Regions from separate parts of the Priestia sp. YIM B13489 genome, predicted to be linked through region 3. Evidence: riboswitches for the same ligand, from Rfam matches in the RefSeq annotation. Region 3 holds a riboswitch; each other region holds the start of a gene.
The links. Region 3 has a riboswitch for cyclic di-AMP ahead of ACFX4W_RS04030 (APC family permease). Riboswitches for the same ligand answer to the same signal wherever they lie in the genome.
Positions count from the first base shown of each region.

Region 1: it holds a riboswitch for cyclic di-AMP, as region 3 does, so the genes downstream of both, ACFX4W_RS25235 (potassium channel family protein) here and ACFX4W_RS04030 (APC family permease) in region 3, are expected to answer to the same signal.
Region 2: it holds a riboswitch for cyclic di-AMP, as region 3 does, so the genes downstream of both, ACFX4W_RS14380 (glutamate/proton symporter GltT) here and ACFX4W_RS04030 (APC family permease) in region 3, are expected to answer to the same signal.

Region 1 covers NZ_JBHZOQ010000053.1:3,757,836-3,760,104, forward strand. Annotated here, with positions in the region: gene ACFX4W_RS25230 (TrkH family potassium uptake protein) at 1-324, opposite strand, end outside; gene ACFX4W_RS25235 (potassium channel family protein) at 328-987, opposite strand; cyclic di-AMP (ydaO/yuaA leader) riboswitch at 1,112-1,256, opposite strand; gene ACFX4W_RS25240 (carboxymuconolactone decarboxylase family protein) at 1,372-1,830, opposite strand; gene ACFX4W_RS25245 (Lrp/AsnC family transcriptional regulator) at 1,951-2,269, shown strand, end outside.
Region 2 covers NZ_JBHZOQ010000053.1:1,663,058-1,665,326, forward strand. Annotated here, with positions in the region: gene ACFX4W_RS14380 (glutamate/proton symporter GltT) at 1-1,165, opposite strand, end outside; cyclic di-AMP (ydaO/yuaA leader) riboswitch at 1,272-1,411, opposite strand; gene ACFX4W_RS14385 (undecaprenyl-diphosphate phosphatase) at 1,685-2,269, opposite strand, start outside.
Region 3 covers NZ_JBHZOQ010000036.1:424,989-427,257, reverse strand. Annotated here, with positions in the region: gene ACFX4W_RS04035 (N-acetylmuramoyl-L-alanine amidase) at 1-408, shown strand, start outside; cyclic di-AMP (ydaO/yuaA leader) riboswitch at 600-740, shown strand; gene ACFX4W_RS04030 (APC family permease) at 903-2,269, shown strand, end outside.

The DNA.
Region 1 (2,269 bases), on a different contig from region 3:
AACGAGCATACGCTCTTTAAATCCAATTTTTTTACCTAGCATCATAAAAATCAACACGGCAAATGACATAATGCCAAGACCGCCTATTTGAATTAACAGCATAATAATCGTTTGACCAATGACGGTAAAACGCGTACCTGTATCTACGACGGCTAAGCCGGTTACTGTCATCGCGGAAGTAGACGTAAAAAGGGCGTCTACCCACCGGATGGGCTCAGTAGTAGAAACAGGCATCATCAATAGAAGAGCACCTATAATAATTCCTCCGCCAAAAATGGAGACAAGCAGCTGCGGAGGGGTGAGTTTAATGATTTGTTTTTTCATAAGTTAAACTCCTTCTTCTTCAAAACGGTTCAAATCGCGATTATGTCCGATAACAATCAGCATATCTCCTTGTTCAATTATTTCATGCGCGGTAGGCGAAATCACCATTTCCCCGTCTTTTCGCTGAAAGCCGATAATGTTGCAGCCGTACTTGGCACGAATGTTCAAATCAAACAGCGTTTTATTATGAAGTTTCTTAGAGGCCACAATTTCGACAATACTATAATCCTTTGACAGTTCAATGTAATCAATGATCTTTTCTGACACCACGTGATGAGCAATACGCTTAGCAATATCGCGCTCAGGATGAATGACTTTGTCCGCTCCTATTTTCTCCAGCACCTTTTGATGATACATATTCACTGCTTTTACCCATACTTGCTTAACGCCCATATCTTTTAAAAGCATCGTTGCGAGCACGCTCGCTTCGATATCATCCCCAAACGAAATAAGAGCATGATCAACATTGCGAATACCTAGCCCCTTTAAGCTAGCTTCATCAATTGCATTCGCCTGCACAACATATGTAGCTGAGTTGCTAAATTTATTTACTACCTCCTGATTGCGGTCAATAGCGAGCACATCCACATCCAGATTAGCAAACTCTTCAACCAAACTGCCTCCAAAACGACCTAATCCCAATACAGCAAACTGTTTTTTCATAATGTATTTATTCCTTTCTTCAACTGCTGTGTGTTCTCTTAGCTTATACTTTTTCTAAAAAATTACATCTTTTTCTTAAAAAAAGCGCAAAAAAACACAGGAAGGCTCCTGTGTTTTTTCACACTCTTCCCCCTCAAAACGCTTGCGAAGTTAGCTGTCGGGTTCGGGTTTTAAGAGTAACCCTACCTGTTTAAGGATTCACCCCGGAGCACAATATGTGCGTAAATAATGGGTCCTCCGCTCCGTAATGGATTAAGCGATTTTTATTCAAATGTCTATGATCTATTTTTTAGAATAATCGATTCGATTCATGATACATTTCACTTCACGAAAGCTATCTTACTCCTGTGGATTTTGTCTGTCAAGATATTTTTAGGGAAGACCTCACTTGCCCTGCAAGCTGCAAAAATCGTATAAATCTAAACTGACAATCATTTTGTGAAATTGATCAAATAAATTAATAACAGCTAAAAGCTCTAACAGCTGCGTATCACTGTAAAATTTCTTTAATTGATTCATATCAGCATCCGTCAACTCCCTTGGACGCACCCGGTATACATCAATAAATCGAAACAGCAGGCGATCTTTTTCTTCCAGCTCTTTTTCTCTTAACACTTTTTGATTAAGCGTCTCATCGCCTACATATGACATGCTCATACACGTCTCACAGCCGTTAACACCTGCTAGATAAAGCCTTATTTTTTCCTTAGTCTCTTTTTCTACTATATCGCTGTTCCAAAGCGTGTCGTAAAGCTCATCATACAATCTTTTTACATGCGGAATTAAATTCAATGCTTTTTCAAAATTTGTTCCCTCTTCGTTTGCTAACAAAACTCTTGCCATTTTTTACTCACTCCTTTTTAATTATTATAGTAAGAAAAATGGAAATTTCAGATTACATATAAAACATCTTATCTACTATTACTAATCAAATGAAACGTTAATGAGAAAGAAGGTTTTCAATTGAAAATTGATGAAATTGATTTATCGATTTTGCAGGCGCTGCAGCAAAACAGCCGCCTTTCCTTACGAGAGCTAGGAAAACAAATTAACTTGTCTCCTCCTTCGGTGGCAGAGCGAGTACGACAGCTAGAGAGCTTTGGCGTTATAAAAGGGTATACGATTGATATTGATTATGAAAAGCTGCATTTGCCCGTGTCGTGTTTTATTGAAGTAACGATGAAAAACGGAGAGCACGAGCGTTTTAAACGATTTATTTCTCAGTATCCCTACGCTTTATTCTGTGAACGCATCGCCGGGCAAGCCTGCTTTATTACAAAGC
Region 2 (2,269 bases), on a different contig from region 3:
TAACAACCGTACGTGCCATATCCATGATTCTGTCTACTCCAGCAATGAAGGCTAATCCTTCTGCCGGAACCCCGATTGTTCCAAGAGTAGCCAGTAATACAACAAATGATGTTCCTGGCACGGCAGCCATTCCTTTAGATGTAACCATCAATACCAGAATGAGCGTCAGCTGTTGAACGATCGTTAAATCAATACCGTACACCTGCGCTAAGAATAACGCTGCAATCGCTTGATAAAGAACGGAACCATCTAGGTTAAATGTATAACCAATTGGTACAACGAACGATACGATAGCTTTTGGACAGCCCATCTTTTCAAGTTTTTCCATAATTCGCGGAAGAACTGTCTCAGAACTAGATGTACTGTATGCTAACAACAGTTCATCTTTCATATAGCGGAATAAGTGGAAAATGTTAATTCCTGCCCATTTCGCGATTCCTCCTAATACAACAAGTAGGAAGAAAATTAACGCTAAGTAAACTAAGATAACAAGCTTTCCTAATGAAAGGAGTGACTCTAAGCCGAATTTTGAAACTGTTACACCAATTAAAGCAAATACACCAATTGGCGCCACTTTCATTACAAGGTTTACCACGTGAAACATTGCGTGAGAAACGCCGTCGAAGAATTGTACAACTGGCTTTCCTCTTTCCCCAATTGCCGCTACTCCTAGTGCAAATAACACTGTAAAGAAGATAATTGCTAGCATATCTCCTTCAACAATTGACTGGAAAAAGTTTGTTGGAACAATGTGTAAGAAAGTTTCAGCCACTGACTTTCCTTCTTGCTGTTTGGATGTTTCAACATATTGTGAAATATCACTCTTCTGTGCTGAATGAATGTCTACACCTTGCCCAGGATGAAAAATATTAGCAACCAATACACCGATTATAATTGCAAAAGTCGTAATAATTTCAAAATAGAGAATGGTTTTAACGCCGAGCTTTCCAACCTGTTTGCCGCTCCCTGCTCCTGCAACTCCAACGACTAAGCTTGAGATAACAATTGGAATAACAATCATCTTAATTAACCTTAAAAATAGGTCTCCTAGCGGCTGTAGGTATGTTACTACACGCGGATCGTTAAACCAAATTACCCCTACAAGAACACCGAGGATTAATCCGGTAAAAATCTGCGTAGCCAAACCAAAACGAATTTTTTTCATAGATGTACCTCCCCAAAGATGTATGACATTTGTATATACTTTTCTGAAAAAACAAAAAAAGACTATTCTTAAGAAAGAACAGCCTTTTACTTACGCTATTTTGGGCTCTTTCTCTCAATAAAGCAAACGGGGTTAACTGTCGGATTCGGAATTGAGAGTTTCCTACCTTTTGTAAGGATTCACCCCAAGGCAGCTTTACTGCCGATAATGATTCCCCCGCTCTATACGATTAAGCTTATTATTCAGTTTTTATAAAATTAAAACGATCTATACGTTGTCATACGTTTTTTACAGTCAATAAAACTAAACAGAAGTCTTACTTTTACTTAACTTTATACTGCACAAATATTAATTTACTATTTTTCGACACGTTTTGTCAATACCCATGTTTATAAAACGCTTTCAAAAGGCGATAATATATATTTATACAAAAAAGCTATTGCAATGTTGCAATAGCTTTTTCTTGCTCTTTGAGTCTCTATTAGAAGTTTAAGGGACTAAAGAACACGCATGTTTATTTTATAAAAATACAAAATATAGAATAGCTGCTAACACAATTCGATATAGTGCAAATGGTACTAATTTGATACGATTAATTAATTTCAGGAAAAAGCGAATAGACACCAGCGCAAAAATAAAGGCGCTGATAAAACCAGCAATAAAAAACGGTAGTGCATCTGATGTGAAATACTGCCAGTTTTTAACCAATGAAAGTCCACTTGCTCCTGCCATGATTGGCACTGCCATAATAAATGTAAAATCTGCCGCTGCCTTATGGCTCATTCCAAGAAGAACCCCTCCTGAAATCGTTGAGCCTGAACGAGAAAAACCTGGCCAAAGAGCAATACATTGAAACAGTCCTATACCCAGTGCTTGTCCATAAGACATTTGGTCCACCGTCTCTACACGCGGACGTTTAGGTCCAAACAAATCTGCTAGAATCATTAATACAGCTCCGACTACTAAGCCAATTAGCACCGTATTTAAAGAAAACAAATGTTCATCAATATAATCATCAAACAAAAGTCCTAACACTCCTGCGGGTAACAGACCAACAATTACTTGCATTAAATTCAAGCGATTTGTCGGTCCAATTGGAGCGGC
Region 3 (2,269 bases):
ACGCTTTACAGTATTGCACAGAAGTACAACATAACAGTACAAGCGCTTCAAGAAGCGAATACAGGGCTTTCTGATCCTTTAACACTACAGGTTGGAAAAACAATTGTTATTCCTTCAGGGACTTCACCAAACCCATCTCCAACACCGTCACCAACTCCACCTTCGGAACAATATCCACTTCCAAATGGAATTTTAAAACAAGGTGATTCTGGAGAAGCCGTGAAGCAGCTTCAAAAAGCATTAAACGCGGTGAATTTTAAAGTAGGTTCAGTAGACGGAATATATGGAGTTCAAACGAAAGATGCAGTCAGACGTTTTCAGCTTGTGTATCTTCCTTATGATGTGGATGGCATTTATGGTCCTCAAACGAAAAACAAGCTAGCAGCCGTTTTAAAAGCAAAAAGTTAAAGCAAAAAGGTCTTCTGTAAGCGGGCAGAAGACCTTTTGTTTTTCTGTTAAAAGCGCCTTAAGCACTATTTTATGGTTTGCGTAAAATAATGCTTTACAAACCATTTGTACGGGAGTATATTATCTAAGAACAAAGGATAGTTATGAAAGAAACATGTTATCGATCATACCCTTTAACCGAAAATTATATTGACCTGTTATCGCTTAATTCGTCAGAAGTGGGGGACCCAAATTTGTGCATTGTCACTTGGGGTGAATCCTTTTTTAAAGGTAGGGCTACTCTCATAGCCCGAATCCGACAGCTAACCCCATAAGCGTTTTGGAGAGGAGGTTTAAGCTGTGTAAAAACGCTGAGAACCCTTAGTGTTTTTTTTGTGCGCTTTTTTAACATAAAAAGGTATTTTTTAGGAGTAATATCACTTATTCGTGAACTTGTAACGGAGCTTAGCAATGAACAGTAAATAGTAGCTAAGCAATCATCGGAGGGAAATTACGTGAACTATTCAGTTCTCAAACGATTATTGATTGGAAAGCCGCTTAAAACAAAAGAGTTAGGCGATCAAAAGCTTAGTAAGCTTAAAGCGCTGGCTATTTTATCATCAGATGCCTTATCTTCAGTGGCTTATGGAACAGAACAAATTTTGATTGTACTTGCAACAGTCGGCGTTCTTGCCTATTGGTATTCGATTCCAATTGCGCTTGGGGTATTGGTTCTGCTCACGGCTTTAATTCTTTCGTATCGTCAAATTATTTATGCGTATCCGCAAGGCGGAGGAGCTTATATTGTTTCGAAAACCAATTTAGGAGAAAATCCTGGGCTTATAGCTGGAGGATCACTGTTGGTGGATTATATTTTAACAGTTGCTGTGAGCGTTTCAGCAGGAACCGATGCTTTAACTTCGGCTTTTCCAACGCTGCATCATTACAATGTAGTAATTGCGTGTTTGCTGGTGATTTTTATTACCGTCTTAAATTTACGTGGTGTAACAGAATCCGCTTCTGTATTAGCTTATCCGGTTTATTTATTTGTTATTGCTCTTATTTTGTTAATAGCGGTAGGCTTGTTTAAAATAGCGACAGGTCAAGTTTCACCTGAGCTTCATCCCTCTCTCGGTACAGTAGTGCCAGGTATTAGTTTGTTTTTATTATTAAAAGCTTTTTCGTCAGGCTGTTCAGCATTAACAGGTGTAGAAGCTATTTCAAATGCAGTGCCTAACTTTAAAGAGCCAGGTGCAAAAAATGCTGTTCATACATTAATGCTGATGGGCGGTATTTTAGCCGTTTTATTTTCTGGCATCACGTTTTTAGCTTATTGGCTTGGCATTTCTCCAAAAGCAGATGAAACGGTTGTATCACAAATTGCATCGAGTGTGTTTGGGCGAAATGGATTTTATTATTTTATTCAAGGCACAACAGCTCTAATTCTAGTGCTAGCGGCGAATACGGGCTTTTCAGCTTTCCCTTTGCTGGCTGTCAACTTATCGTCTGATAAATACATGCCAAGAATGTTTCAAATTCGTGGCGATCGACTAGGCTATTCAAATGGAATTGTGACCCTTGGAATTGCTTCTATTGTCTTAATTGTAGCTTTTAAAGGAGCGACTGAACAATTAATTCCTCTTTATGCAGTCGGGGTGTTTATTCCATTTACGCTTTCTCAAACAGGCATGATTGTCAAATGGCTTAGAGAAAAGCCGGCCGGTTGGCAAGGGAAGCTAACCATTAACTTAATTGGTGCCCTCATTACCTTAACTGTGCTAATTATTTTGTTTACAACGAAGTTTTCACAAGTATGGTCCGTGCTCATTTTCTTACCGGTTATTGTCTATATTTTTCATCGCATTCATACGCATTATGAAGC